DNA from 2 places in the Erwinia sp. E_sp_B01_1 genome. Region 1 is predicted to be linked to the other one. Evidence: predicted binding sites of a transcription regulator. Region 1 holds the regulator's gene; the other holds the start of a gene.

What was found. Region 1 encodes sigma-54, which starts transcription at its own class of promoters, with help from an activator protein. Its sites were predicted from a motif close to GTTGGCACANNTTTCGCTNT; they were not measured.
Region 2: the regulator sigma-54 is predicted to act here: its motif matches at 1,962-1,981, upstream of glnK (P-II family nitrogen regulator).

Annotation. Positions count from the first base shown of each region.
Region 1 covers NZ_CP142208.1:514,004-529,484, forward strand. The annotation lists gene VRC33_RS02390 (glutamate synthase-related protein) at 1-1,632, opposite strand, end outside; gene arcB (aerobic respiration two-component sensor histidine kinase ArcB) at 2,608-4,935, shown strand; gene VRC33_RS02400 (hypothetical protein) at 4,932-5,168, shown strand; gene mtgA (monofunctional biosynthetic peptidoglycan transglycosylase) at 5,810-6,532, shown strand; gene npr (PTS phosphocarrier protein NPr) at 6,608-6,880, opposite strand; gene rapZ (RNase adapter RapZ) at 6,877-7,731, opposite strand; gene ptsN (PTS IIA-like nitrogen regulatory protein PtsN) at 7,832-8,314, opposite strand; gene hpf (ribosome hibernation promoting factor) at 8,529-8,816, opposite strand; gene rpoN (RNA polymerase factor sigma-54) at 8,839-10,272, opposite strand; gene lptB (LPS export ABC transporter ATP-binding protein) at 10,321-11,046, opposite strand; gene lptA (lipopolysaccharide ABC transporter substrate-binding protein LptA) at 11,053-11,601, opposite strand; gene lptC (LPS export ABC transporter periplasmic protein LptC) at 11,579-12,148, opposite strand; partial or broken gene kdsC (3-deoxy-manno-octulosonate-8-phosphatase KdsC) at 12,145-12,712, opposite strand; gene kdsD (arabinose-5-phosphate isomerase KdsD) at 12,730-13,716, opposite strand; partial or broken gene VRC33_RS02460 (calcium/sodium antiporter) at 13,733-14,712, opposite strand; partial or broken gene mlaF (phospholipid ABC transporter ATP-binding protein MlaF) at 14,937-15,481, shown strand, end outside.
Region 2 covers NZ_CP142208.1:1,153,115-1,168,595, forward strand. The annotation lists gene VRC33_RS05475 (SmdA family multidrug ABC transporter permease/ATP-binding protein) at 1-6, shown strand, start outside; gene VRC33_RS05480 (SmdB family multidrug efflux ABC transporter permease/ATP-binding protein) at 1-1,762, shown strand, start outside; gene glnK (P-II family nitrogen regulator) at 2,034-2,372, shown strand; gene amtB (ammonium transporter AmtB) at 2,393-3,697, shown strand; gene tesB (acyl-CoA thioesterase II) at 3,774-4,640, opposite strand; gene VRC33_RS05500 (YbaY family lipoprotein) at 4,863-5,420, shown strand; gene VRC33_RS05505 (MGMT family protein) at 5,445-5,753, opposite strand; RNA gene ffs (signal recognition particle sRNA small type) at 5,863-5,959, shown strand; gene VRC33_RS05515 (HHA domain-containing protein) at 6,052-6,270, opposite strand; gene tomB (Hha toxicity modulator TomB) at 6,300-6,680, opposite strand; gene VRC33_RS05525 (hypothetical protein) at 6,824-7,177, opposite strand; gene VRC33_RS05530 (hypothetical protein) at 7,469-7,594, shown strand; gene VRC33_RS05535 (ATP-binding cassette domain-containing protein) at 7,639-8,280, shown strand; gene VRC33_RS05540 (metal ABC transporter permease) at 8,283-9,149, shown strand; gene VRC33_RS05545 (metal ABC transporter substrate-binding protein) at 9,146-10,024, shown strand; gene ykgO (type B 50S ribosomal protein L36) at 10,177-10,317, opposite strand; gene VRC33_RS05555 (type B 50S ribosomal protein L31) at 10,327-10,584, opposite strand; partial or broken gene acrB (multidrug efflux RND transporter permease subunit AcrB) at 10,834-13,985, opposite strand; gene VRC33_RS05565 (efflux RND transporter periplasmic adaptor subunit) at 14,003-15,187, opposite strand; gene acrR (multidrug efflux transporter transcriptional repressor AcrR) at 15,328-15,481, shown strand, end outside.

The sequences.
Region 1 (15,481 bases):
GCGTCCCAGATGCGGTTTGGCACCCAGGGCGACGCGCAACGTCATGCCGTCGATTTCACGGATGGAGTCTAAAGGCGGGTTAGTCACCTGAGCAAAGCGCTGTGAGAAATAGTGCGCCATACCGCCTTCATGATCGGATAAGCCGTTGATCGCGTTGCCATAGCCCATTGCAGAGATCTTCTCTGCGCCGGTGGACAACATCGGATCCATCATGAATTTGAAGCTTTCCTGGTTGTAATAGTAGGCAACAAAACGCTGATAAGTTTTCAGATCGCCGCTGTAACGTAGCGGTGAACCTTGTTGCTCTGCAGGAATTAACGGCAGCGCATCCAGCGTCACGCGGGATTGTTCCAGCAATGCCGGATAATCTTTTTCGGCAGCCAGTTTTTCCAGTGCTTCGAGCGTGGTATAGCTGCGTTTTTCGCTGTGATCGTAATAGAGCATGCCACCAGCCTCGATGCGGCCACGGCGTAACACGCTTTCCGGTGGGAAAGCGATCTGTCCCGCTTCTGACATGGCACCGATATAGTCAGCTGTCTCAACAGAACGCAGGGGACGCAGGCCCAGACGGTCAAGGCGTGCGCCGATAACTTCGCCATTACCAAAGATCAGCGCGGCCGGACCATCGTTCTTCTCTTCATATAAAGAGAAGTATTCCAGCATCGCGCGGACTTCAGGAGAAAGTGAAGGATCGTTTTCCCATGCCGGCGGCATCATCGAAACCACGGCGTTGATCAGATCGAGATTATCTTCCATCAGGCGGCTTTGAATACTTTGATCCAGGCGCGAGCTGTCAGACTGCCCTTTAGGGCGAACGATTTTTTTGCCACGTGCCAGCGCCAGAGCGGACTCGGCAATGCGGTTTTTACGGTCAGTGTTCAGCTCGCCATTGTGCGCCATCAGCCGGAAAGGCTGCGCCATAGTGGTGTGCGGATCGGTATTTGTGGAGAAGCGGGTATGGAAGAACAGCCCGCGCACCTGATGATCCGGATCGGTAAGATCTTTGAAGTAAGGGATCACTTCATTAGAGTTCAGGCGGGCTTTCAGAACCTGGGTGCGTGAAGAGAGCGAGAGCGGGTAAAGTCCACCAAACTGGCTTTCAGTAAAGGCACGCGCTTCAATATCCAGCAGGGCGCGGTGAATGCGTTTTTCAAAGTCGTTTTGATCAACCACATCCAGCGGGGCAGCAAACACCCACTGTACGATAGGCAACTGGAAAGAGAGGGCGGCAGGACGCAGCACGCTGCCATCCAGTGGCAGATCGCGTTTCAGCAATACTGGCAGGCCACCGGCGGCCAGGGTCTCTTCTACCAGACGCTCGGCATTCGCGCGCAGTTCAACATCTTTAGGCACAAAGAAGTTACCCACACCGAAACGTCCTGCATTCAGCGGCTGGCCGGTAATTTTACGGAAGAAGTGCAGCGAGATGTCCACGTTAACGCCAGCGCCGTCACCGACGCCTTCCGCCGACATACCCCCACGATGAGGCACGGTGCACAGGGCACTGTGTGCCATCTGCAGTATCTCATGAGTTTGTTCGCCATCCTTACGCGTAATAAAGCCTACGCCACAGCTGTCACTGTCTTGCGTTGGATCGTACAAGCCGTAGGGAAAAGGGTTTGTGTTGGACATCGGGGGCCTCCTCAACTTCTTTTTGACATTGCCTATATTGTTTCAACCACAGAATGCAACTGAGTGGATCTTTCCCAGGCTCTGTATCATTTTCCTGACCGCTTCAAGCGGACGCTGTTAACCCGAGCATCTCCTCTCCGGACTTTTGTAATACATCCATGAAGGGGGGCTGCTCTAAAATTTCCGAATCTCTTAAAGGGAGATAACTTACATCACGAGGGAGTCTTCTTGCTGCATAGATATGCCGGGACAATGGCCCGTCAGGAAAGCTTCCAGCGGATTTCCAACTTATCGGGAAAGCGTACTCAGGTCAAATAGCGCTCTTACAAAGCCTTTTGCCGGGTTAATGCATGTTAACTTTATGATATGTAAGCTTTTGTAAGGCTTTTTTCTGTCGGAGGTATAGCCTCAGTGGCCCCACTAAGTGTGAGCTGTCTCACTGTAGTGCAGGGGCCAAATCTCTGCACCATGCTGGTGCCGGGGGTATTGGCAGCAGAATGTTCTGACAACAGGCACCTGTTTGCTGAAAAGTACTGTTTTTAATTGTGTGGGTTATTTGAATTAAACACCGGGGGATCATTAGTAAAATTAATCACCCTGGCCATGATTAACTTCTCATTTAATGTGAATTTTTATTCGCGTGAGCGCGGCGATTATGCAGCCGAGATCGGCCTGTAGCTATGAATGACAGCCTTAAGACTGCAAAACAGGGCGGGTTCCTCTCTCGCAGATTATGCAATCAATAATATCAGACAGTAAAAATGCTTCAGAAGAATGACAGGCAGGTGGCGGGGGTAAAGCGTTGAGGATATTGGTAGCCTCATTTTATACCAGAACCAACGTGGGCGCAGCCTGTAAGGCAATAGAGAAAGTTTTTAGTGCACCAGCCTGGTGCGCTGCCAGAATGAACAGCCGCTGGTGGGTCTTTTGAGCTTTTACGGTATGATTGTCCCATTGGCACGGAAGGAATCTTTTATGAAACAAATTCGTCTTTTAGCGCAATATTACGTCGACCTGATGGTGAAGCTGGGGCTGGTCCGCTTCTCACTGCTGCTGGCTTCCGCTCTGGTGGTGCTGGCCATGATTGTGCAGATGGCAGTGACCATGGTGCTGCGCGGTCATGTGGAAAGTATCGACATGGTGCGCTCAGTGTTCTTTGGTCTGCTGATCACTCCCTGGGCTGTCTACTTCCTTTCAGTGGTGGTGGAGCAGCTTGAAGAGTCCCGACAGCGGCTGTCGAGGCTGGTGGATAAGCTGGAGGAGATGCGGCACCGCGATCTCGAACTGAATCAGCAGATGAAAGAGAATATCACCCAGCTGAACCAGGAAATTGCCGATCGTATCAAAGCCGAAGAGGCGCGTTTGCAGGTGATGGCCAAACTCAAGGAAGAGATGGTCAGACGTGAAGAGGCGCAGATCGAACTCGAACAACAATCTTCCTTCCTGCGATCTTTTCTGGATGCCTCGCCTGACCTCGTGTTCTACCGCAATATCGATCAGCAGTTTTCAGGCTGTAACCGCGCGATGGAATTACTGACAGGAAAAAGTGAAAAACAGCTGATTGGCCTGACGCCCCGCGATGTTTATGACAACGATGCGGCGACTAAAGTGCTGGAAACTGACGATAAAGTCTTCCGTCATAACGTCTCCCTGACCTATGAGCAATGGTTGCAATACCCTGACGGGCGCAAAGCCTGTTTTGAAATCCGCAAAGTGCCTTATTACGACCGCATCGGTAAACGCAGTGGTCTGATGGGCTTTGGACGCGATATAACGGAGCGTAAGCGCTACCAGGACGCTTTAGAGAATGCCAGCAGGGAGAAGACCACATTTATCTCAACTATCAGCCATGAGCTGCGTACGCCGCTTAATGGCATTGTAGGCCTCAGCCGCATTCTGCTGGATACCGAACTTAATCAGGAACAGCTCAACTACCTCAAAACCATTCACGTCTCAGCCATCACCCTGGGGAACATCTTCAACGACGTGATTGAGATGGATAAGATCGAGCGGCGCAAAGTGCAGCTGGATATCCAGCCGGTGGACTTTACCGGTTTTCTGGCCGATCTGGAGAATCTCTCCGGGCTGCTGGTTCAGCCTAAAGATCTCCGGTTCGAGCTGGAACCTCAGTTGCCTCTTCCCCACCAAATCATGACCGATGGCACGCGACTGCGGCAGATCCTGTGGAACCTGATTGGTAACGCGGTGAAGTTCACCCAAAAGGGCAGCATTGTTGTACGGGTAGAGTATCAGGGAGAAGATTGCCTGCGCTTTGAAGTGGAAGACTCGGGGATGGGCATCCCTCAGGATGAGCAGGATAAAATTTTTGCAATGTACTACCAGGTCAAGGACCAGCGCGGGGGTAAACCGGCAACCGGTACCGGGATTGGTCTGGCGGTTTCCCGTCGCCTTGCACAGAGCATGGGGGGCGACATTACGGTGCGCAGCGCTCCGGGAGCGGGATCCTGCTTTACGCTGACGATAAATGCTCCCCGTATTGCTGAACAGCATGAAGCTGAACAGCCAGCCGATGATATGCCGCTGCCGGCGCTTCATGTGCTGCTGGTGGAGGATATTGAACTCAACGTTGTGGTAGCCCGCTCGGTGCTTGAAAAGCTGGGTAACAGCGTGGAGGTCGCAATGACGGGTGAAGAAGCTCTGGCGATGTTTGACCCCGATGAATTTGACCTTGTGCTGCTGGATATTCAGTTGCCGGATATGACCGGTCTGGATGTCGCCCGGGAAATCCATCAGCGTCATGGCAGACAGCATCTGCCGCCGCTGGTGGCACTGACGGCCAATGTGCTTAAAGACAAGAAAGAGTATCTGGATGCCGGCATGGATGATGTGCTCAGTAAACCGCTGGCTGTGCCAGCCCTGACAGCGATCATCAAAAAGTACTGGGATTTTCAGCAGGAGACGGAGGAGAGCAAAATGGATGAGGAAAAACTGGGATTACTGGATGTCACCATGCTCGAGCAATACATCGAACTGGTTGGTCCCCAGCTTATCTATCAGAGTCTGGATATGTTCGAGCAGATGATGCCGGGTTACCTTGAGGTGCTTGATTCGAACATGATGGCCCGCGATCAGAAAGGCATTGCGGAAGAGGGGCATAAAATAAAAGGCGCTGCGGGATCGGTTGGCCTGGTGCATCTTCAGTATCTGGCGAAACAGATTCAAAGTCCGGAGCTGCCAGCCTGGTGGGACAACGTTCAGGAATGGATCGACGAGTTGAAACATGAATGGCGGAATGATGTGAACGTGTTACGGGAATGGGTTACGGACGCTGGAAAAAAATGACCCCGACCGAGGCCGGGGTGCGCGAATACTGCGCCAACACCAGGGAAAAAGGTAACCTGCGCTATTCTGAGAAGAAGAGTTTAAAAGCACAGGCGCGGTATTGGGTAAAACGCTCAGGAACTACATTAGCAAATCCTACATCACATGTTACCAGATTCATTAAAATGTGTGATGTTGAGCAGCGATTTCAGATAGAAAACATTAATTTGATAACACAGTCAAGCTGGAAATGAATAATCGCGTTAATATGATGCTTATTTGACCAATTGTGAGGATTTTGAGCACTGCGGCCTTGACCTGCTGTCATCGTCAGCTGTTGAGGCCGCTAGCAGCAATGCTAATTGAAAATCCGGCATTATTAAAAACTTTAACTGATTGTATAACAACTTATTTTTCTGAGATTGGCGTCTCGCATGCAAATCCTCTTATCAGGGATGGAGTAAAAGCATTTTTGCAAGTTTTCTCCTATCGATTCCCAGAATTTGATAATTGGATGTTGCTGGATAATCTTGTGTTCCTGTCCGGTTTCTGTAGAGATTATTCCGCCTTATGGCACTTATCAGAGACGGGTAAGGTAAATTTTGCAAAAGCTTACGCGCGAAATTTATAAGCAACGCGAAACAATTAGTTTAGACGTCATTTGGCACTTTCGCTTTCATTTAACCCTGTTTTACAAGTCGGTTTTCTTATGGAACCGATTCCGGACGCGCGGAAGTGGTTGAAGGGAATAGTACATTTGGGAATTTTAAGCATTTTTACGTCTAAAAGTACCATTTTTTTATTACTGGCTGGCTGGAAGTTATCCCTGAGAGTTAAGAACAGTGAGTAATCATCCCATTACAGGAATTGATAAGATAGTCATGGATATTAATGTATGAAACAGCGTAATAAAAAGGGTTTGAAACGTATCAGGGGATGGGCGTTGCGCGCGGTTTTAACCCTGGCTGGCGTCTGGATTGCCGGCATTTTACTGTTCTCGTTCCTGCCGGTTCCTTTTTCTGCAGTCATGGCTGAACGACAGCTTTCGGCATGGTTTCACGGTGATTTCACTTATGTCGCTCATTCAGACTGGGTAGGAATGGATGAGATTTCTCCCTGGATGCCACTGGCAGTCATGGCATCTGAAGACCAGAAGTTTCCCACTCACTGGGGGTTTGACGTTCAGGCCATTCAGTCGGTACTGGATAACGAGGAAGGGGGGCGGATCAGAGGCGCCTCGACGCTTTCGCAGCAGACAGCCAAGAACGTATTCTTATGGGATGGCAGAAGCTGGGTGAGAAAAGGGCTGGAAGCGGGTCTGACCGTGGGAATTGAAACGGTCTGGACTAAAAGGCGTATCCTGACGGTCTACCTGAACGTGGCTGAATTCGGTGAAGGTGTGTTTGGGGTGGAGGAAGCTTCGCAGCGCTATTTCCATAAACCGGCAAGCCGGTTAACGATGTCAGAAGCCGCCCTGCTTGCTGCTGTACTGCCTAATCCCATCCGGTTTAAAGCCAGTGCGCCATCGGGGTATATCCGTCAGCGTCAGCAATGGATAATGCGCCAGATGCGCCAGCTTGGGGGAGAGGGGTTTCTGCGGGAACATAAGCTGAGGTAGGCACTGTCAGGCCCGGCAGTACAGTGCCGGGCCTGAGCCAAACTGGCGTTTAAAACATATTAAATTATTAAACGCTCAATCTTCGTCGAAACCAGCGTTAAACAGCTCAATAACTGCGTTTAATGCCTGCACTTCCTGCAGGCCGGTAGCTTCAATTTCGATGTGGCCGCCTTTGGCCGAATCCAGCATCAGCAGTGCAATAACACTGCTGGCTTCGGCTTCGGTTCCACTCTCATTTCGCAATAACACTTCAGCATCAAAACTCTGGACCAGCTCGAAAAGCTTCATCGCAGGACGGGCATGCATGCCCAGCCTGTTCTTTATCTCTACCGTTTGTCTGACTGTCATGATTTGCGTTTTTCCAGCGTGCGGTGACGTGACTGAACATTTTTACCGCGAGAGCGGAAATAGTCTGCCAGCTGTTCAGCAATATAGACGGAACGGTGTTTGCCCCCGGTACAGCCAATAGCCACAGTAAGGTAACTGCGGTTGTTGGTTTCCAGCATCGGTAACCACAACTCCAGATAGCTCCGGGTCTGATAGATGAAATTATGTACTTCCGTATGGCGATCGAGGAAAGCTGCCACCGGACGATCGAGCCCGGTCATTGGCCGCAATTTAGGATCCCAGTGTGGGTTTGGCAGAAAGCGCACGTCAAAAACGTAATCAGCATCTATCGGAATGCCGTGCTTGAAGCCAAATGACTCGAATACCATCGTCAGTTCACGCTCACGTTTACCCAACAGGCGGGTACGCAGCATCTCTGCCAGCTCATGAACCGACATCTCAGAGGTATCAACAATCAGGTCCGCCCGTGAGCGCAGCGGCTCCAGCAGGTCACTCTCTTCGTCTATGGCGCTCTCCAGAGAGAGGTTCTTGCTGGAAAGCGGGTGCAGGCGACGGGTATCACTGTAACGCCGGATCAACGTATTGCGATCGGCATCGAGAAACAGTAGCTGCGGCGAAAAACTTTCGGGCAGACTGGTCAGGGCTTTTTCAAAAATTTCTGGTGACTCAGGCATGTTACGTACGTCAATACTTACCGCCGCCGACATATTACGATCGGCCAGGGAGTTCGCCAGTTCAGGCAGTAACACCACAGGTAAGTTATCGACGCAGTAAAAACCCATGTCTTCCAGTGCCCGTAATGCGACAGACTTACCCGATCCCGATCGACCGCTGACTATCATCAGCACCATGACTTCTTCTCCTGACAGGCCTGTTCGTGGTCTGGCCGGTGTGGACACCGCGCAGGGCCACACGCTTTACAATGAGCCAGTACAAGCTGGCTCAGATGAATCAGTGGCTCTCTTCAGGGCTTTCAGCCATGATCCCAAAGAGCTCTTCATCCGTCTGTGCTGCCCGCAGGCGGCGACAGACAGTTTTATCTGCCAGACGTTTGGCGACCAGCGACAGCGTATGCAGGTGTGTTTTGCACTGATCGGCCGGCACCAGCAAGGCAAAAAGCAGATCCACCGGTTGATTATCAATGGCATCGAAAGCAATTGGCTGATCCAGACGGATAAACACGCCCACTGCACGCAGTGTATCTTCAACCAGCTTACCATGCGGTATAGCAATACCATTGCCGATACCAGTGCTTCCCATGCGTTCGCGAGTCAGAATCGCTTCAAAGATGGTCTGGTGCGGAAGGTTAAGCTGTTTGGCCGCTAACTCGCTGATAATTTCCAGCGCCCGCTTTTTACTCTGGCAATGAACGCCGCTGCGGGTGCAGGAGACATTCAGTACCGAGCTCAGTTCCAGTTTTAATTCATTGTTCATCATAGTTTCACTTACGTGTTCACTTCTGCCTGGCAAAATGACCGTGTCGAACCCCATGTTTAAAAAGGGGACGCGTAGAGTCATCAGTCGACTGCTCAGCCTGCCTGATTAATTAACGGCTCGCCCCCCGTAGAGAGGGGCGAGCCGGTTATCTTACGTCACCTCATATCCTTAGATAAGGGTGGCGAAGAAATAATCAATGTTTGAGTGAAATTTAGTGCTGCTTCAGCTTGTCTTTGTGTTTATTGAGTTGGCGCGTCAGCTTGTCTATCAGGCCGTCAATCGCCGCGTACATATCTTTATCTTCCGAGGTGGCATGCAACTCACCGCCGTTTACATGGAGCGTGGCATCCGCTATTTGGGTGACCTTTTCGACCTTCAGAACAATATAGACCTGATTAATCCGGTCAAAATACTGCTCCAGTTTGGCAAATTTGGTTGTCACAAAATCACGCAGAGGATCGGTGATTTCAACGTGTTGCCCGGTAATATTGAGTTGCATAGGGTCTTCCTTATCTGTTCGTTCAGACCAGCTGTTTTCGCTGATTTGAGGGCGGGATGGATAAAGACTCTCGGTACTTCGCTACAGTCCGCCGTGCCACCATAATCCCCTGATCGGAAAGCAGGGTGGTGAGCTTGCTGTCGCTCAGAGGTTTGGCGGGATTCTCCGCCGAGATTAATTTTTTCACCAGCGCGCGTATCGCCGTGGAAGAGGCTTCGCCTCCGCCCTCGGTGTTGACGTGGCTGGAGAAAAAATACTTCAATTCAAAAATACCGCGTGGGCTGTGCAGATACTTTTGCGTGGTCACGCGGGAAATAGTGGACTCATGCATATCAACGGCGCTGGCAATATCCGCCAGCACCATGGGGCGCATAAATTCTTCGCCCTGCTCAAAAAAAGCCTGCTGCTGATCGACGATACAGCGGGTCACTTTCAGTAGCGTATCATTTCTGCTTTCCAGACTTTTAATCAGCCATTTCGCTTCCTGCAGATTGCTGCGGATAAACTGGCTGTCACTGTCATTACGTGTGTTACCGCCCAGTGAGGCATAGTGCTGATTAATTTTCAGTCTTGGAACGCTGTCAGAGTTAAGTTCCACCACCCAGCGGTTGCTGGTTTTACGCACCAGCACATCCGGAATAACGTACTCTGGCTCGCTGGTATTGATGGACTGACCGGGGCGAGGATCAAGGGACTGAATCACCTGCATCGCTACTTTCAGCACATCTTCTTTCAGGCGAGTCACCCGCATCAGACTGCGAAAATCATGATTAGCCAGCAGGTCGAGATGTTCACTGACGATCAGCCGGGCCTCTTTTAAGCCTGGTACATCCGGGACAAATTGTGAAAGCTGCACCAGCAGGCAGTCCCGCAGATCGCGGGCGCAGACGCCGACCGGATCGAAGCGCTGCACGCGTTTCAGCACCGCTTCCACTTCATCCATGGTCAGTTCGTCGTTACCAATGCTGTCCAGAATCTCATCCAGCGAGGCAGTGAGGTACCCGGTGTCATCAACCGCATCAACAATGGAAGTGGCTATAGCCCGGTCCGTCTCCGTAAAGGGCGTGAGTTCAACCTGCCACATCAGGTAATCCTGAAGCGTCTGTGTTGTCTCTCCCTGATACACCGGCAGCTCATCGTCGTGATAATCCGTCCCGGTGCCTGAAGGAGTACCAGCGGTGTAGATCTCATCCCATGTCGCATCCAGAGGAAGTTCCTCCGGCATATCTTTTTGTTCAAGCGCTTCACGGGTATCCAGCGCTTCTTTCTCCTGATACTCGCGAGCGTCCACTTCTTCATGAATGTCGGTTTGCTCAAGCAACGGATTGCTTTCCAGCGCCAGCTGAATTTCCTGCTGGAGTTCAAGCGTAGAGAGCTGCAGAAGACGAATAGCCTGCTGCAGTTGTGGCGTCATGGCAAGCTGTTGGCTGAGCCTGAGTTGCAAACCTTGCTTCATATTCAGGATACTGATTCCTTGAAAATCTTACCGGGTATTAACACCTTATCAGAGTCTGAACTCTTCACCTAAATAGACTCGCTTAACTTGTTCATCCTCCAGAATCTCTCCAGGAGTGCCGTGCGCAATTAAATGTCCCTGGCTGACGATGTAAGCACGCTCACAAACGGCCAGCGTCTCACGCACGTTATGGTCAGTGATGAGCACGCCCAATCCGCTGTCACGCAGGTGTTCGATAATTTTCTTAATATCGATAACGGAGATGGGGTCAACACCTGCAAAAGGCTCATCCAGCAGAATGAATTTAGGGTTTGCAGCCAGGGCGCGGGCTATCTCAACACGGCGGCGTTCGCCGCCCGAGAGTGCCTGGCCCATGCTGTTGCGCAGATGCTCAATATGGAATTCATTCATCAGCTCATTCGCCCGATCTTCACGCTGTTCTGTGGTCAGATCGTCGCGGATTTGCAGCACGGCCATCAGGTTATCGTAAACGCTCAGGCGGCGGAAAATCGACGCCTCCTGCGGCAGATAACCAATACCGCGTCGCGCGCGGGCATGCAGCGGCAGGATACTGATATCTTCATCATCAATGATGATCCGACCCGCATCACGCGGGACAATGCCCACGACCATGTAAAAAGTGGTGGTCTTGCCTGCACCGTTGGGGCCAAGCAGGCCAACAATTTCACCGGATTTGACCTGCAGGCTGACATCTTCGACCACGCGACGGCCTTTGTAAGCCTTCGCCAGGTTTTCCGCAATTAAAGTAGCCATAGCTGATTAGTTACTCTTTTTTGGTCCGGTTGACTGGGTGCCTTTGTCCTGCAACTGAGAAGGAACCAGGATGGTCGTCACGCGCTTACCTGAGCTGCCGTAAGCCTGCATCTTCTGCTCTTTCACCAGATAGGTAATACGATCGCCTTTCACGTTGCTGTCGAGCTGCTCCAGATAAGCATTATCAGTCAGCTCGACAAAGTCTTTTGCCAGCTCATAGTGCATTTTCTGAGCGTGACCTTTTACGGGTTTACCATTGTCCTGCAGCTGATAGAAAGTGGCAGGATTACCATAGGCATCAACAATCGTTTTGTTGCTGTCGCCGCCCGGACGGGTAACCACAACCTTATCTGCAGTAATTTTGATTGAGCCCTGGGTCACGATCACGTTTCCGGTAAAGGTCGCGACGTTGCCCTGCATGTCCAGCGCCTGATTTTCTGAATCAACGTTGACCGGCTTCTCTGAGTCGCCTGTCAGCGCGAAAGCGGGCAGGCTGGCCGCCAACAGCAAGCTGAGCGTCAGAAACTTAAGGTTATTTTTCATTTTGGATTTCATAAGAGGTTTTGACCTTTTCAATCAACTCGGCAGTTTTCTTCCGTAAATTTCCACGCATCTTCATCCCGGTAGAGGTAAAGCTACGGCCATAAAGGGTCACCTGATCTTCCGATGTGACATCCTGAGTGACGAGGTTTACTACGGCATTATCGGTCTTGATCCGCTCAAGTTGAGCATCTTGCGTCAGGCTGTTGACCTCAACGTGGCCGTAAAGATACAACATACGGTCATTGGTCAGTTTTGCTTTGTCCGCCCGGACAGACCAGGTCGCTATTTTATTTTCATCGTACATGGTCATCACCGGGTTATCGAACCAGCTGACCGCCTCCGTTGAAAAATAGGTCACTTTGTCAGAGACGAGTTTGTAGTTCAGGGCGCCTTCAGGGTTATAGACCACCGTATTTGAGGTTTGGCTCGTGTAGGTAGGTTCCTGATCGTTGCTTGCTATGGGAGTAGAGCTGTCATCCGGACCGGCCAGATTCCAGCCAATCAGCACTATGGCTATCAGAGCCAGTAATAGTGTAATCCAACGCCTGGTTTTACTCATACAGACTGCCCTTTGGCCTCATCAAACTTATCCTGCGCAATCAATATCAGATCGCAAATTTCACGCACTGCTCCTCGTCCGCCAGCGATACGGGTTACGTAGTGGGCGCGGGGAAGCAGAACCGGATGGGCATCAGCCACTGGTGACGCTGAGACCCACTTCAGCCATCACTGGCCAGTCAATCAGGTCGTCACCAATATAAGCCACCTGCTCGGGGCGAAGTGCTAGTGTATCCAGAAGTTCACGGAAGGCCAAAAGCTTATCTGATTGTCCCTGGTAAAGATGCGTAATCCCCAGGGTGGCGCAGCGATCTTCCAGCAATTTGGCTTTACGGCCGGTAATAATAGCGACCTCCACGTCAGAGGTCAGCAGGCAGCGAATGCCGTAACCATCACGGACGTTAAACGCTTTCAGCTCTTCGCCGCTGTTCCCCTGATAGATCACCCCATCGGACATGACGCCATCAACATCACAAATCAACAGCCTGACGTTGCGTGCCCGCGCCATCACATCCTGACTTACTTCGCCATAACAGGTTTCAATCCAGCCTGAAGCAGTACTCATTTATCTTCTGTTCCTTGTTAAACCACGCCAGCGCGCAGCATGTCATGCATATGCACCACACCAAGCAGCGTATCGCCATCGGCAACCATTACGGCGGTGATATTCCGGCTTTGCATCAGGTTAAGGGCATCAACGGCCAGCAGGTTTGGACGCACCCTGATTCCCCCTGGCGTCATCACGCTGGCAATACTGGCATGATGAATATCAATTCCCATATCAAACACCCTGCGCAGGTCACCATCGGTGAAGATACCTTCGATCTTCATCAGGTCGTTGCAGATGACTGTCATGCCCATATTTTTACGGGTAATTTCCAGCAGTGCATCGCGCAGGGAGGCATCGCGGCTGACGTTAGGGATCTCGTCACCCGTGTGCATAATATCGTTCACGGTAAGCAGCAGCTTGCGGCCCAGCGCGCCGCCCGGGTGGGACAGGGCAAAGTCTTCTGCGGTGAAACCCCGCGCTTTCAGTAAGGCTACCGCCAGGGCATCGCCCATCACCAGCGTTGCCGTTGTGCTGGAGGTGGGAGCCAGACCGAGAGGGCAGGCTTCCTGCGGTACTTTAACACAGAGATGGATATCAGCAGCACGGCCCATTGCGCTCTCGGGCTTGCTGGTCATGCAAATCAGCGAAACGTGCAGGCGTTTCAGCACCGGGATCAGCGCCAGGATTTCCGAGGATTCGCCGGAATTTGAGATGGCAATAACGATATCGCCTGCGCTGACCATACCCAGATCGCCATGACTGGCTTCAGCTGGATGGACAAAGAAGGCAGGGGTCCCGGTACTGGCAAATGTTGCTGCCATCTTCTTGCCAATATGGCCTGATTTCCCCATCCCCATCACAACGACTTTTCCGAGGCAGCTGTAGATGCGTTCACAGGCCTGGGTAAAATCTTCATTGATATACTGGTCCAGCTGTTCAAGGCCCTGTCGTTCAATCGTCAGGACATCAATACCGGCCTGTTGAAAGTCAAAGCCAGGTGCATGATTGCCAGGTGCCATAATTTCCATTCCTTTTTTACCAGAGGGTCGCTGAAGGCAGCCACCAGATCAGGGCAACCCAGGCCACAAAGCCCGTGAGCAGCAGTGCTCCTGCCACTCGCCCTATGCAGCGGCTGCGCTGCAGACAAATCAACGTAAACAGCGCGCTTACGCCCAGCATGACCCAGTAGTCACGGGCAAAGGCTTGCGCGTCAATATCACCAGGATGAATCAGTGCCGGCACGCCCAGCACAATAGCAATATTGTAGATGTTAGAACCAATCAGGTTACCGATGGCGATATCATCTTCGCCTTTCAGCGCCCCGGCGATCACCGTGGCCAGCTCAGGCAGGCTGGTACCCACAGAAATCACCGTCAGGCCGATAACGAGTTCACTGACACCGAAAAAGTCAGCGATGACGGTGGCGTTATCAATGACCATCCGCGTCGACATAGGCAGAATAATCAGGGCTACGGCCAGCCACAAAAAGGCAACCGTATTGCCAGCATCATCACGCGGCAGTTCCGCAAGCTGCTCGCGCGTCAGAGAGTCGCTGTTTTCACGTTCAGCCTTGCGCGCAATTTTAATAATAAACAGCAAATAAGCGGCGGCAATGGCGATCAGCGCCAGGCCATCATTACGGCTGAGGGTATTATCAAACAGCATTACGCCGCACAATAATGTCACCAGCAGCATCAGAGGCAGTTCACGGCGCACCAGATTGGAGTGGACGGTAAGCGGGTGAAGCAGCGCCGCGCCGCCAACAATCAGCAGGATGTTGGTGATATTGGAGCCCATGGCAGTGCCGACGGCAATATCCATCTGACCATGTGTCGCAGCAGAAAAAGAGACGATCAATTCAGGCAGTGAAGTGCCAATCCCCACCACCGTCATACCAATAATCAGGGGGGCATACCCAGCGCCCGGCTTAAAATAGCAGCGCTGAAGACCAGACGATCTGCACCGTATACCAGTAAAACTAAACCGATAACCAACAGTGCTATAGCTACGAGCATGAATTGTCCTTTGATCGGGTATAATCGTCGGCTCGCCTTGCGCGACGTGTAATGCAAGGGCGGTAAGTGAATGCGTTGATTTTGACGATCTGGAAGCAAAAAGTAAAACTTATGCCAGCTTTAGCCACGTCTTCGGGGTAAGTTTCTGTAAAAGTGTCGTGTCCGACAGGTTATGCGTTACCATTTGAGGTCATTACTGTGCCTGAAAATATGGAGAGGTATCTATGAGCCAGCCGCAGACGAATCTGGTAGATGTCCGGGGCGTGAGCTTTGCCCGGGGGGATCGACCTGTATTTGATAATATCTCGCTGACTGTGCCAAAAGGAAAAGTCACGGCTATTATGGGGCCATCAGGCATTGGCAAAACCACCTTATTACGCCTGATTGGCGGTCAGTTACGTCCGGACAAGGGTGAAATCTGGTTTAATGGTGAAAATATCCCCAGCCTGTCCCGCTCCAGGTTGTACGAAACCCGAAAAAAATGAGCATGCTGTTTCAGTCTGGCGCGCTGTTTACTGACCTGACCGTTTTCGATAACGTCGCCTGGCCGCTGCGTGAACACACCCGGCTTCCCCCGCAACTGCTGCACAGCACGGTGATGATGAAGCTGGAGGCGGTGGGACTACGTGGGGCGGCACAGCTAAAACCTTCCGAACTGTCGGGCGGTATGGCGCGACGTGCCGCACTGGCACGTGCCATCGCGTTAGAACCCGACCTGATCATGTTTGATGAGCCTTTTGTAGGCCAGGATCCCATCACTATGGGCGTG
Region 2 (15,481 bases), 640 kb from region 1:
GGCTAATCTCACGCAACTCTGGCCAACCCTGAAACGCCTGCTGAGTTATGGTTCACCCTGGCGCAAATCCCTTGGGCTGGCCGTGCTACTGCTGTGGATAGCTGCCGGGGCAGAGGTGATGGGGCCAATCCTTGTCAGCTACTTTATCGATAATATGGTAGCGAAACAGTATATGCCGCTGGGGCTGGTGGCCGGGCTGGCGGTGAGTTTTATTCTGCTGCAAATTCTGGCGGCGGCACTGCATTACTGGCAGGCCCTGTTATTCAATCAGGCCGCGGTGGGCGTGGTCCAGCAACTGCGTATGGATGTTATGGATGCCGCGCTGCGTCAGCCGCTGAGTGCCTTTGATACCCAGCCGGTAGGGCAGATCATTTCTCGCGTAACCAATGATACTGAGGTCGTCCGCGATTTATATGTCACCGTAGTGGCGACAGTGCTGCGCAGTGCGGCACTGATTGGAGCAATGCTGGTGGCGATGTTCAGCCTGGACTGGCGCATGGCGCTGGTGGCGATCACCATCTTCCCTGCCGTACTGACGGTAATGCTGATTTATCAGCGTTACAGCACGCCGATTGTACGACGTGTACGCAGCTATCTGGCCGATATCAACAATGGCTTCAATGAAGTGATTAATGGCATGAGCGTGATCCAGCAGTTTCGCCAGCAGGCTCGTTTTGGCGAGCGGATGGGTGAAGCCAGTCGCTCACACTATCTGGCAAGAATGGAAACCCTGAAGCTGGATGGTTTCCTGCTGCGTCCGCTGCTGAGCTTGTTTTCAGCCCTGATCCTCTGCGGCCTGATGATGCTGTTCGGCTTCTCTTCTGCCGGGAGTATTGAGGTGGGCGTGCTCTATGCCTTTATCAATTATCTTGGCCGGTTAAACGAACCGCTGATTGAGCTCACCACCCAGCAATCGATGCTGCAACAGGCCGTGGTGGCGGGTGAGCGTATTTTTGAGTTGATAGATGCGCCCCGACAACATTACGGCAGCGATGTCCAGCCGCTGGCCTCAGGCCGGATTGAGGTCAGAGACCTGACGTTTGCCTATCGGGACGATCGCAACGTGTTGAGCGACATCAACCTTGAGGTGCCGTCGCGGAACTTTGTCGCGCTGGTCGGGCATACCGGGAGCGGCAAGAGCACGCTGGCGAACCTGTTAATGGGCTACTATCCGTTGCAGCAGGGGGAGATCAACCTCGATGGCAGACCTCTCAGTACTCTGAGTCACGGCGTATTACGCCATGGGGTGGCGATGGTTCAGCAGGATCCGGTGGTACTGGCCGATACCTTCTTCGCCAATGTCACCCTGGGCCGTGATATCAGCGAGGAGACCGTCTGGCAGGTGCTGGAAAGGGTACAGCTTGCCGATCTGGCGCGAAGCCTCTCTGAAGGGATCCATACTCGTCTGGGTGAGCAGGGGAACACTCTGTCCGTTGGACAGAAGCAGCTGTTGGCAATGGCCCGAGTGCTGGTAGCCTCGCCGCAAATCCTGATACTGGATGAGGCCACGGCCAATATTGACTCCGGCACCGAACAGGCCGTTCAGAAGGCGTTGAAAGCAGTGCGGGAGCAAACCACGCTGGTGGTCATTGCTCACCGGCTTTCTACTATCACCGATGCCGATACCATCCTGGTTCTGCACCGTGGCCGTGCTGTTGAACAGGGAACCCATCAGGCGCTGCTGGAAAAACAGGGCCGCTACTGGCAGATGTATCAATTACAGCAGGCAGGGGATGAACTGGAAGCGGGCGATGCTGTGTAAAACTCACCGCTTCGCTGCACCATTAGCAGGCGATATTTTTCTCTGAAAGCCTGTTCTGCACAAATTTAACGCGCAACGCACCTTTATGGTGCGTTTTTTCTGCCTGAAGTCCGGTTTACTTTTATGCTTATCATGCAGCCCACAGAGAAGAACTCAGGGCCGGACTGACTAATCGTCTGAAAAATGCCAATTTTTAATTTATGGCACAGCCTTTGCTTTACTCATTCCGTGTCGGGCGAAACAACCGTTTTCAATACCTGGAGGGGATCGTATGAAGCTGGTTACCGTGGTAATCAAACCATTTAAGCTGGAAGACGTGCGTGAAGCACTGTCCTCTATCGGTATTCAGGGGCTGACCGTTACCGAAGTTAAGGGTTTTGGTCGCCAGAAGGGGCATGCAGAACTTTATCGCGGTGCTGAGTACAGCGTGAACTTCCTGCCAAAAGTAAAAATAGACATTGCGATTGCCGATGATCAACTCGATGAAGTGGTCGATGTCATCAGCAAAGCGGCCTACACAGGCAAAATTGGTGACGGTAAAATTTTTGTGGCGGAGCTGCAGCGGGTCATCCGTATTCGCACCGGCGAAACTGACGAAGCAGCACTGTAATTTCGGGGCTAAGTATTGTGATGGGATGGGATAAAATGAAGAAAAAATTCGCTCTGTTCGGCCTCGCCAGTCTGGCACTGTTACCTTCGCTTGCGATGGCAGCTGCCCCAGCGGTGGCAGATAAAGCCGACAACGCTTTTATGATGATCTGTACCGCGCTGGTGCTGTTCATGACCTTGCCGGGTATTGCCCTGTTTTACGGCGGCTTAATCCGCGCCAAAAACGTCCTTTCCATGCTGACTCAGGTTTCCGTCACTTTCGCCATGGTCTGCGTGCTGTGGATGATTTACGGTTACTCTCTGGCCTTCAGTGAAGGTAACGCTTTCTTCGGTGGCTTCAGCATGGCGATGTTGAAAAACATCCAGCTGACGGCACTGGTTGGCACCTTCTATCAGTATATCCACGTCTCTTTCCAGGCCTCATTTGCCTGTATCACCGTGGGTCTGATTGTGGGTGCTATCGCAGAACGTATCCGTTTCTCTGCGGTACTGATTTTCGTAGCCATCTGGCTGACCTTCTCCTACCTGCCGATTGCACATATGGTCTGGTCAGGCGGGCTGCTGGCACAGGACGGCGCGCTGGACTTCGCGGGCGGAACTGTAGTGCACATTAACGCCGCTGTGGCGGGGCTGGTCGGCGCTTACCTGGTCGGCAAACGTGCAGGCTTTGGCAAAGAAGCGTTTAAACCTCATAACCTGCCGATGGTCTTTACCGGTACCGCGATCCTGTATGTGGGCTGGTTTGGCTTCAATGCGGGTTCTGCCGGCGCTGCTAACGAAATCGCTGCCCTGGCTTTCATTAATACTGTCATGGCTACCGCGGGTGCGATGTTGAGCTGGACCTTCGGTGAGTGGGCGCTGCGCGGTAAACCTTCCCTGTTGGGCGTCTGCTCTGGTGCGATTGCGGGTCTGGTGGCTATCACCCCAGCCTGTGGTTACGTTGGTGTGGGGGGTGCGCTGGTTATCGGTATCGTGGGCGGGCTGGCTGGTCTGTGGGGCGTTTCTACCCTGAAGAAATGGCTGCGTGTTGATGACCCTTGTGATGTGTTCGGTGTGCACGGCGTCTGCGGTATCGTAGGCTGCATCCTGACCGGCGTCTTCGCTTCCTCTTCACTGGGTGGCGTGGGTTATGCAGAAGGGGTGACCATGGGGCATCAGGTATGGATCCAGCTGTTCAGCGTGGGTGTGACTATCGTCTGGACGGGTGTGGTTGCCTTCGCCGCCTTTAAAATTGCTGACATGACTGTAGGTCTGCGTGTTCCGGAAGATCAGGAACGTGAAGGTCTGGATGTGAACAGCCACGGCGAAAATGCTTACAACCAGTAAAACTGATGCAGGAAAAGTAGTGCGCTAAAATAACTAAAAATCAAAACGGCTCCTTCGGGAGCCGTTCCTGCTTCTGCTATCTGGGCCCACGCACTCTTATCACCCCTTCCTGCACCGTTGAAGCCACCAGCGTACCCTGCTGATTATAAAACTCCCCGCGAACAAAGCCTCTGGCGCTGGATGCTGAGGTGCTCTCAACGCTGTACAGCAGCCACTGATTAAGACTGAACGGGCGGTGGAACCACATTGAGTGATCGATGGTGGCAACCTGCATACCGGGCTCAAGAAAACCTTTCCCATGCGGCTGGAGTGCAACAGGCAGGAAATTGAAATCAGAGGCGTAACCCAGCAGGTACTGGTGAATACGTTTGTCCTGCGGCATGCCGCCGTTAGCGCGGATCCAGACATGCCGCACAGGTTCATCAACATGGCCCTGGAGCGGGTTGTGAAACTTTACGGGTCTTATTTCAAACGGCTTCTCAGAGAGAAATTTCTCACGCGCTTTTTCAGGGATGAAATGCGCCAGCTTATGGGCGAGATCGCCTTCACTGGGCAGCGCATCCGGGCCGGGCACGTCAGGCATCGTTTTCTGGTGCTCAAAGCCGCTTTCCGGGGCCTGAAAAGAGGCCGTCATATAGAAAATAGGATGACCATTCTGGACTGCGCTGACTCTTCTGGCGCTGAAACTCTGACCATCACGCAGCGTTTCCACATCATAGATAATCGCTTTCTGACTGTCGCCAGGGCGCAGGAAATAGCTGTGAAAAGAGTGAATAATACGGTCTGCGGGCACCGTTTGTTTGGCAGCATAGAGTGCCTGGCCTACCACCTGCCCACCGAAGACCTGGCGTAAGCCAAGATCTTCACTCTGGCCACGAAACAGGCCTTCTTCCAGCTTTTCCAGGTTCAACAGATTTAACAGGTTTTGCAGGGCCTGACTCATAGCGGCAATCCTCAGTGATCAACTAGCTCACAGTTTGCGAGATCCGACCAGTTACCGTCAACGGGGCGTGACAATTATCTTCAGAGATAAAGAGAGGAGAGGGCACTTCCAGGAAAATATCAGTAACTTGTGCCAGAATTAAAGTTAACAGAGCAGTGAATGACTGTTCTTTGGGCTAACTGAAACATCAACTTCTGCATTGATCATAAGGAGAATACATCAATGAAAGTCTGGCCAATGTTAACGGGCGCCGCGCTGGCGGTGGTACTTTCCGGATGTGCTGATAAAGGCAAAGATGTGCCCACGGCGACGCTGGCTTCACAGGTGGCAGGTGAGCAGGCAACGCTTCGCCAGCCTAACGTCAGTGGATCGATCTATATTCGCCAGCGTGTGGCGCTGCCGCCTGATGCAGTGCTGACGGTCACGTTATCTGATGCTTCACTGGCTGATGCACCTTCAAAAGTCATCTCACAGCGGGTAGTGAGAACCGATGGTAAGCAGGCGCCTTTCAACTTTATCCTGCCTTACAATCCAGCGGATATTCAGCCCAATGCAAGGATCCTGCTGAGTGCAGCTATCACCGTAAAAGACAAAATGATGTTTATTACCGATACGGTTAAACCGGTTATCAATAATGGCGGGAACAAGCAGGAGTTGATACTGGTCCCGGTTCCTTCAATGGCGATGCCAACGCAAAGCGGAGCGGCGACAACGGTGCCTTCAACTTCTCCAACGCAGATGACGCCTTCCGGGGCAGTTCCTGCACCTACTTCATTGTAAAATCACCGCCCCTCTGTGGGGCGGTTAGCCTTCCCAGCGATATTTTTTCAGCGCTACTTTGCCCTCTGCGCTAACTTCAACGCCTTCATTCAGCAATGCATGACGCTGACGATCAAGATCGTCACCGGTCAGGGAAATTTCACCGAGTCTGTTTATTACTCTGTGCCAGGGAAGCTTACTGCCTGCAGGCAGGCGTTTTAAAACGCCTCCCACCTGACGGGCAGCTCTGGGGGAACCAGCAAGACGGGCAATGTCGCCATAGGTGGTGACTTTGCCCCTGGGAATAGCAGCAACTATATGAAAAATGCGTTGTTTAAAATCGGGGTGTTCCATTGTTCTCCCTGAACAAGAAAGCAACGGTCAAAAGGCGCAGGGTTGCAATTGCCTGGGGCTTGATTGATAATGCCCTCGCTCCATCTGATGGAGCACTCAATGGGGGCCCGGTTGGTTCTCCCGCAATGCTAACTTGTGAACTCGGTCAGATCCGGAAGGAAGCAGCCGCAGCAGGTGACGCGTGTGCCGGGATGTAGCTGGCAGGGCCCCCACCCAATTCTGCCCTTGTATGCCAGCCCCACCTTCCTTTGTAAAATCCAGCCTTTAATTAAATTGCGACTCAGTTCTGAGAAATACTTTAGCGAACGAATTTCCAGACCGAAACCGGGATTTTATCGTAAAGCTTATTCATGGTCAGTTCAGCCAGACGATGATCCGCTGCAGAATAAAATACAGCCAGCTCATTATCAGATAATTCGTATTTGTTTTTTTCGATTACGCGCTCAAGGGTGTCGATTGACCGACAACGTCTTAAACGCATCAGATAATCAGTTTTAGTAAGAAGTTTATCTGTCATTGTTAAACCGTAGGAAAAATAAAGGGTTGCTAAAATGAATGGCTCGCCGGTAAAGGAACAAGAGCGCATTCCTCTGCAAAAATGTTAAACAGACGCTTTGCTGATTTTTGCCAGCGCTGTAAATCCTGAACATTAATGCCGTAATTACTGAAGAGCATAAACGTATCATCGAGATATTCATCTATCTGACTAATCAGGTCACTGTCTTCGATGTGTTTAATTTTGTAATTCATGGTGAAGGCAGCAATATGCTCAATCAGGTCATTGAGTTGTAAATTGACTGCGGAAGTAGGATCGTTGACCCAGCCATGGTGGCTGTCACCTAAGGTGGCCAGGCTTTCGTCGTACAAATTTTCACACAAGAATTTCAGCTGGGCGATATCATGCCTTTTTGGTGAGTATTCGTCCATCTTTTTCCCCTCCATAGCGAGTATTGATGCCGTCAGCGCGGGCTTTAAGCGAGTAGTGTGCCAGGAAGCGATATTAATTCTTAACCAAACTTATAAATAAATATAACGTAATAAAGCACTATTTGCGGGGCTATTACGCAATATTACAATTCATCTGCCACGGTAGTCTGATCGTTGTCAACGAAATCAAAAATCAGTTCACCAGGTATCCATTCAAAATTGACCGATTCAGTGATGGTCTGGTCTGCATCTATATCGAGACAGGCGTTGAATACGTTCCAGCGAAAGCTGTATCTCATCTTATATCGCGATTCACCTGAACATTCTACAGAAATAATTTTAAGGCTGTCGGGAACATATTGCGCGTTTTGTGAATACCAAAACAATGACCCCGTCAGCTCCTGTTCTATTTTGGGAATAATCCGCTGAAGGTTTTCCGTTAACCGAAACAGGTCTGCTTCTTTATCAGTATAAATGAAGGGTATCGCTTTGCGCATTTTTCCTCCACAGAGTTAATTAATACTTATAGACATAATTGGTCAGAGGCAGGCAATAATCAAGCCTTCGGGATAGTTAAGTAACTATCTCAATGATTTAGCTATTAATTATCTTAGTAGAGAAAGTGAATTTCTGCGACTTTAAAAGTGGGGAAGTTGAAAAAACTTTATATTACATAGGGACTGACAGTTCCGGACAGGAAGTAATAATTAGATACACTTTGTATTACGTAAAGCGGTAAAGAGATTGTATGCTATTGTTATGTTATAACATAATAATGGCAATTTCTGATGTCTTCTGTTTCAGCTTTACTCCGTTACGGTACCCTCTTAACCCAGTCTGCCTCAGTACGTCTGCTGCTTTCCGCCGCTGTGGTAACGGTGCTGATGATCTTAACTGACTGGGCACTGGCCTGATGATTACCCTTAACCAGTTAAGAGTTGGCTATCAGGGAAGGGCAGTGACACCCCTTCTTGAGGGGGAATTTGCGCCGGGGACCATGACGGCGCTGATCGGAGCAAATGGCTCTGGTAAATCAACGCTGCTTAAGACTCTGTCTGGATTATTGCGTCCGGTAAGCGGTTCAGTAAACTTCTCCCGGCCACGGGCCAGCCTTGCCTGGCTACCCCAGCAGTCAGAAATAGAGAAAACCTTTCCAGTTAATGTTTTTGACCTGGTGGCAATGGGGTGTTGGGAAAAATGTGGCTGGTTTGGCGCTGTTAACAAAAAAATGCGTCTGGCAGTGATGCGAGCGCTGGAAGAAGTTGGTATGGAAAATTTTGCTACTGCACAGCCGGGCACCCTCTCAGGCGGGCAACTGCAGCGCGTTCTTTTTGCCCGTCTTCTGGTTCAGGATGCCACATTGCTGATGCTGGATGAGCCTTTTGCCGGCGTCGATGACCAGACAACGGACCTGCTGTTGCAGTTGTTGCAGGCGCGCCATCAGGCGGGCTGCACGCTGATTGTGGTACTGCACGATATGGCCAGGGTGGAGAAATATTTCCCTCAAACTGTGCGTCTCAAAAGCAGCCATGCTGAATGGTCAGGGACAGGATCGAGCGTCACTCGGGTGAACTTTAATCCTGCTCAGGGAGCCTCATAATGCTGGCTCTGCTTCATCCTTTCATTGAGTTTGGCTTTATGCGTCGTGCGCTGGTGGCCTGTATTGCCCTTTCTCTCAGCGCCACGCCGCTTGGCGTCTTTTTATTACTCCGCAGAATGAGTCTGGTTGGCGATGCGCTTTCTCATGCCGTGCTACCCGGCGCGGCTATCGGCTATCTGATCTCCGGCTTATCGCTGGTGGCGATGGGGACCGGCGGGATCATTGCCGGGCTTTCCGTCGCCTTACTTTCTGGTGCGGTCAGTCGTTATACCCCGCTGCGGGAAGATGCCAGTTTTGCCGGTTTTTACCTGGGCTCCCTGGCTCTTGGCGTCACTCTCGTCTCGTTACGCGGTTCCAGCGTTGACCTGTTGCACGTTCTCTTCGGTTCTTTGTTAGCCGTGGATAACCCTTCAATCCTGCTGGTCAGCGCTATTGCAGCTGTTTCCCTGCTGATTCTGGCTCTGATTTACCGTCCTCTGGTTATTGACGCCTTCGATCCCGGCTTTTTACGCGCGCAAAATCGCTGGGTTGCTCCCCTGGTGCATGGCATTTTCCTGGTGCTGGTCGTCACTAACCTTGTGGCAGGTTTTCAGGTGTTGGGGACACTGATGTGTGTCGGCTTGATGATGTTGCCTGCCGCCGCAGCCCGTTTCTGGGGAAAAGCACTGCCTGGCATGATTGCCGCCGCTATGGTGCTGGCGCTGCTGGCGAGCTTCAGCGGATTAATCGCCTCCTTTTACCTCTCGCTGCCTGCCGGTCCGGCGGTGGTGTTGAGCGCCGCGATGCTGTTTTTTATCTCAATTTTAGTGGGGCCCTGCGGCGGAATTTTCTGTCCGCGCCCGTTTTCAGTTGGTAAGGAGAAAGTATGAAGAAGTTACCTGTTGCGCTGGCTCTGGCGGGGATAATGCTGACCCCAATGGCAATGGCGAAAACGGTGGATACCGTAGCCAGTTTTTCCGTGCTGGCCGATATTGTCAAAGAGGTGGGTGGCGATCATGTGAAGGTCAAAAGTCTGGTAGGGCCGGATGGCGATCCGCACAGCTTTGAGCCCACTCCCCAGGATAGCCAGGCTCTGGCGAAAGCGGATGTGGTGTTCGTGAGCGGACTGGGTCTGGAAGGGTGGATGGATCGACTTATTTCCGCTTCGGAATATAAAGGGAAAGTTATTGTCTCTTCACAGGGAATTGAAACCCGAACGATGGAGGAGGACGGCAAATCGATTACCGATCCCCATGCCTGGAACAGCATGAAAAATGGAGTTGTCTATGCGACCAACGTGATGAATGCGCTGATCGCCGCCGATCCGCAGGACGAGGCTTATTTTCGTCAGCGTGGTTCAGCCTATATCAGCCAGCTGAACAAACTGGATAGCTGGGCGGCAGAGAGTTTTGCTGCCATTCCGCAGGGGAAAAGAAAAGTCCTGACCAGCCATGATGCTTTCGGCTATTTTGGTCAGCGCTACGGCGTCAGCTTTATGTCGCCAGTGGGCTTTTCAACCGAGTCTGAAGCCAGTGCCTCTGATGTGGCCGGGCTGATAACCCAGCTCAAAACCAGTCACATCCACAGCTACTTCATCGAAAACCAGACCGATCCCCGCCTCGTTAAACAGATCGCCTCTGCCTCCGGTGCGCAACCGGGCGGCGAACTTTATCCGGAAGCGCTGACTAAAAAGGGCGGTGCAGCGGATACCTATACAGCTGCTTTCAAACATAACGTAGAGGTGATGGTTGCCAGTATGAAGTAATCAAAAGAGGGCCAGCCGGCCCTCTCTTTACTTAAGGGATAAAAAAAGCGGGCCGTTTTAAATGGCCCGCTTTTCGCGCAAATCGTATCAGCTTATTCAACTGTTTTGTCCGTCACACCGGCTCAGGTTTGCGGCTTTGAATGGCTGCACCGTCAGCGTTTCTTCTTGCCACCCTGCACGGCTTTAAAGCGCGGATTACTTTTGCAGATGACGTAAACGCGGCCATGGCGGCGGACAACTTTGCAATCTTTGTGGCGTTTTTTGGCAGAAGCCAGAGAGCTTAAAACCTGCATAACCAACCCTTATTTCGACGAGGTGAAGAAACGGCCAAAGCGCTGATTAAAGCGGTGTGCGCTGCCTTCTTTAGCAAACTCTTTCTGCTTGCCGGTGTAATACGCATGAGACGCGGACGAGACGTCCAGCGGTACGTATGGCAGCACTTTGCCGTCCAGTTCTACGGTGCGATCGGTTTTGATTGTCGATCCCACGGTGAAATAAGTGTCTGCACTGGTGTCATGAAAGGCCACTGTACGGTAGGCCGGATGAATACCTTTTCTCATAAATCCCCACTGAATAATGAATGTTATAACATAACAATAATTATGCGCGCGGCCGTGCCGGATTGCAACTGTAATCACTTTAAAGTCCAGGCAATCGTCATCGCAGTAAAAGGCGGGTGGCTTAAGTTTCTGCATAAAGCGGGAGAGGGCAGTAATGCCGCTCAGAAGGATGACAAAGAAGGAACAGGGGGGCGATACAGGCAAAAAAAGAGGCCGCCTTAGCGACCTCTCATAACATCAACTCACGAATCAGTGCTGATGATGCTCTTCAGGATGACCCTGTTCAATCTCTTCTTTGTTCTTACCAAAGCGACGGCGAACCACCACAAAGAACACAGGAACGAAGAAGATCGCCAGAATCGTTGCGGTCACCATGCCGCCCATAACCCCTGTACCTACCGCATTCTGCGCACCGGAACCTGCACCGGTACTGATAGTCAGCGGCAATACGCCAAGGATAAAGGCCAGCGAGGTCATCAGGATTGGACGAAGACGCATACGAACCGCTTCCAGCGTCGACTCAACCAGACCCTTGCCCTCTTTTTCCATCAGATCTTTGGCGAATTCCACGATTAATATCGCGTTCTTCGCCGACAAGCCAATGGTTGTCAGCAGGCCCACCACAAAGTAAACGTCATTACTGAGGCCACGAACGGTGGTAAAGATCAGAGCGCCTATCACCCCCAGCGGTACCACAAGCATGACCGAGAACGGAATCGACCAGCTCTCGTACAACGCGGCAAGGCAGAGGAACACCACAATCAGCGAGATAGCGTAGAGTGCCGGTGCCTGGTTACCAGACAGACGTTCCTGATAGGACATGCCCGTCCAGTCATACCCTATGCCCTGCGGCAGCTTAGAGGCCAACTCTTCCATCAGGTCCATCGCTTCACCCGAGCTTTTGCCAGGTACCGCCTGTCCCAGAATTTCCATTGAAGGCAGACCGTTATAGCGCTCCAGACGCGGTGAACCATATTGCCATTTAGCCGTAGAGAACGCGGAGAACGGCACCATCTCACCAGTAGCATTGCGCACGTACCATTTATTGATATCGTCCGGCAACATACGGGAGGTGGCTTCGCCCATTACGTACACCTTCTTCACACGACCGCGGTCGATGAAGTCGTTGACGTAGGAGCCGCCCCAGGAAGCACCCAGCGTGGTATTGATGTCAGAGATAGAGACGCCGAGAGCTTCTGCTTTCTCCTGATCGATCATCAGCTTGTACTGTGGAGTATCTTCCAGACCGTTAGGCCGCACGCCGGCAAGCACATCCGGATGTTTGGCAACCATGCCAAGCAGCTGGTTACGTGCCTGCGTCAGGGCATCATGTCCCAGGTTAGCCTGGTCAATCAGCTCAAAGTCGAAGCCGGTGGCGTTACCCAACTCGATAATGGCTGGCAGGTTAAACGGAATGACCATCGCATCTTTGATGGCGCCGAATGCCTGCATAGCCCGACCCGCAATCCCCTCTACCTTGTTCTCAGAACCTGAACGTTCGTCCCAGGGCTTAAGGCTGACGAAGGCGATACCGGTGTTCTGACCACGTCCTGCAAAGCCAAAGCCGTTAACGGTAAACACCGACTTAACGTTATCTTTCTCTTTTGTCAGGAAGTAATCCGTTACCTGGTCCAGCACCTTCTGGGTACGACCCTGAGTTGCACCAGCAGGCAGCTGAGCCTGTGCCAGCAACAGCCCCTGATCTTCTTCCGGCAGGAAGGAGGAGGGCAGTTTGACAAACAGGTACGCCATGCCAACCACAATCAGCAGATAAATCAGCAGATAGCGGCCTGTGCTACGGATAATGTGACCAACGCTGTCGGTATAGTGGTTGGTGCTCTTGTCGAACATGCGGTTAAACCAGCCGAAGAAACCGGTAGTCTTGCCGTGATCGCCTTTTTTAATCGGCTTAAGCATGGTCGCGCAGAGCGCAGGCGTCAGGATCAACGCCACGATAACCGAAAGCACCATTGCCGAAACGATAGTGATGGAGAACTGACGATAAATAACGCCGGTTGATCCCCCAAAGAAGGCCATCGGGATAAATACCGCAGACAGAACCAGAGCAATACCTACCAGGGCGCCCTGAATCTGATCCATCGACTTACGGGTGGCTTCTTTCGGTGGGAGACCCTCTTCGGCCATCACCCTCTCGACGTTTTCCACCACCACGATGGCATCATCCACCAGCAGACCTATCGCCAGCACCATCCCGAACATCGTCAGCGTGTTTATCGAATAGCCAAACGCGTTGATGATGGCAAAAGTCCCGAGCAGCACTACCGGAACCGCAATCGTTGGGATCAGGGTGGCACGGAAGTTTTGCAGGAACAGATACATGACCAGGAACACCAGTACGATCGCCTCAATCAGGGTTTTTACCACTTCATTGATGGAGATTTTTACAAAAGGTGTAGTGTCATACGGGTAAACGGTTTCCATCCCTGACGGGAAGAACGGCTCCAGCTTAGCCAGCTCCGCTTTAACCGCTGCGGCCGTGTCCAGTGCGTTGGCACCGGTTGCCAGCTTGATACCGATACCGGAAGCAGGTTTGCCGTTGTAGCGCGCAATGATCTCGTAGTTTTCACCGCCGAGTTCAATCTTCGCCACATCTTTCAGGGTTACCCGTGAGCCGTCCGAATTAACCTTCAGCAAAATTTTGCCAAATTCATCGGTAGAAGTCAGACGCGTTTGCGCAATAATCGAGGCATTAAGCTGCTGCCCCGGTACCGGAGGGGAACCCCTAACTGACCTGCCGCAACCTGTGAGTTCTGACTGTCAATGGCGCTGATAACATCAACCGGGGTCAGTTGATAATTATTCAGCTTGTGCGGATCCATCCAGATGCGCATCGCATACTGAGCACCAAATATCTGGGTATCACCCACGCCAAGCGTACGGCTGATAGGATCTTTGATATTCGAGGCGACATAGTCTGAGATGTCATTCTGGGTCATGCTGCCGTCCTGGCTAACAAAACCGGCTACCATCAGGAAGCTGCTGGAGGATTTCTGAACCTGAATCCCCTGTTGCTGCACTTCCTGAGGCAGTAATGGCGTGGCCAGCTGCAGTTTGTTCTGCACCTGAACCTGCGCGATATCCGGGTCAGTTCCTGACTCGAAAGTCAGCGTTAACTGTAAAGTACCAGATGAATCGCTGTTCGATGACATATACATCAGGCCATCGATACCATTCATGTTTTGTTCAATAACCTGCGTGACGGAGTCCTGCAGCGTTTTCGCATCGGCACCCGGGTAGGTGGCACGAATCTGCACGGCCGGTGGCGCAACATTAGGATATTGCTCAATCGGCAGCTTTAGAATCGAAAGCACACCCGCCAGCATAATGATGATGGCGATAACCCACGCAAAAATGGGGCGATCGATAAAGAACTTAGCCATGTATCAGTGGCTCCTGTTTAAGACTTCGGTTGTTCAGACCCTGCATTTTTAGCCTGGTCCGGACTCACTTCCTGCGGAGTAACCTGCGCTCCCGCTTTAGCACGCTGAAGACCCGTGGTAATGACTTTTTCGCCCTCTTTCAGACCGCCAGTCACCAGCCATTTGTCGCCAACAGCCTGGTCTGTGGTCAGAGTGCGAACTTCTACTTTGTTATCCGCGCCCACCACCATCGCTGTTGCCTGGCCAGTTGGCGTGCGGGTTACCGCCTGCTGTGGCACTAACAGAGCGCTGGGGTTGGTTCCCTCTTCAAGACGGGCACGAACAAACATGCCGGGCAACAAAGTGTGATCCGGGTTAGGGAACACCGCACGCAGCGTGATCGAGCCGGTGGTCTCATCCACGGTGACATCAGAGAATTCTAATGTTCCGCCCTGAGCGTATTCGCTACCATTTTGTAACAGTAGTTTGACCTGAGCTTTACCATTAGCCTGTTGCAGCTTACCGGAGTTCAGCTCATCGCGCAGACGCATAAAGTCTTCGCTGGACTGAGTCACATCGACATAGATAGGATCAAGCTGTTGTACCGTAGCCAGTGCAGTAGTCTGAGCGCTCTGAACCAGCGCACCTTCCGTAACGGAAGATTTACCAATACGGCCACTGATAGGGGAGGTCACTTTGGTGTAAGCCAGATTAATGCGGGCTGTTTCGACATTGGCTTTAGAAGCCTGAACGGCAGCAGCCGTCTGGCTTTGCGTGGCCATAGCCTGATCGTAATCCTGCTGACTGATGTACTTAGTGCCCAACAGCGGCTTGTAACGTTTTACGGTTACAGCGGCAATCTGAGCATTTGCCACTGCCTGAGCTAAATCGCCTTTGGCACTGTCATACGCAGCCTGATAGGTCGCGGGATCGATCTGATACAGTGATTCCCCCGCCTTGATATCGCTGCCTTCCACGAAATTACGTTTTAAAATAATGCCCGAAACCTGGGGGCGAACTTCAGCAACGCGAAATGACGAGGTGCGACCCGGAAGATCGGTCGTGATTTTCAGTGGAGCATTTTTCAGCGTCAATACACCCACTTCGGGTGCCTGTTGTTGTCCGGCCTGTTGCTCTTCTTTATTGTCACATCCTGTCAGCGCTAAGCTTCCTGAAAGCATCAGAATGGCCGCCAGAGGCGTTAACCCTCTGTTTTTGTTCATAAATAAACCTCGAGTGTCCGATATCGATTGTTCAATGGATCACAAACCCATAAACCCATTGCTGCGTTTAAATTATGGTCGTGCTATGTTACATACATTCGCAAATGTATGTAAGTCCACCTTTTTGTAAAAATCATCCTATGGCACGAAAAACCAAACAGCAGGCGCTAGAAACGCGAAATCATATAATTGACGCAGCAATTGAAAGGTTTTCCGAACACGGCGTTTCCAAAACGTCACTGGCTGATATCGCGGCTGCGGCAGGGGTGACGCGTGGTGCAATTTACTGGCATT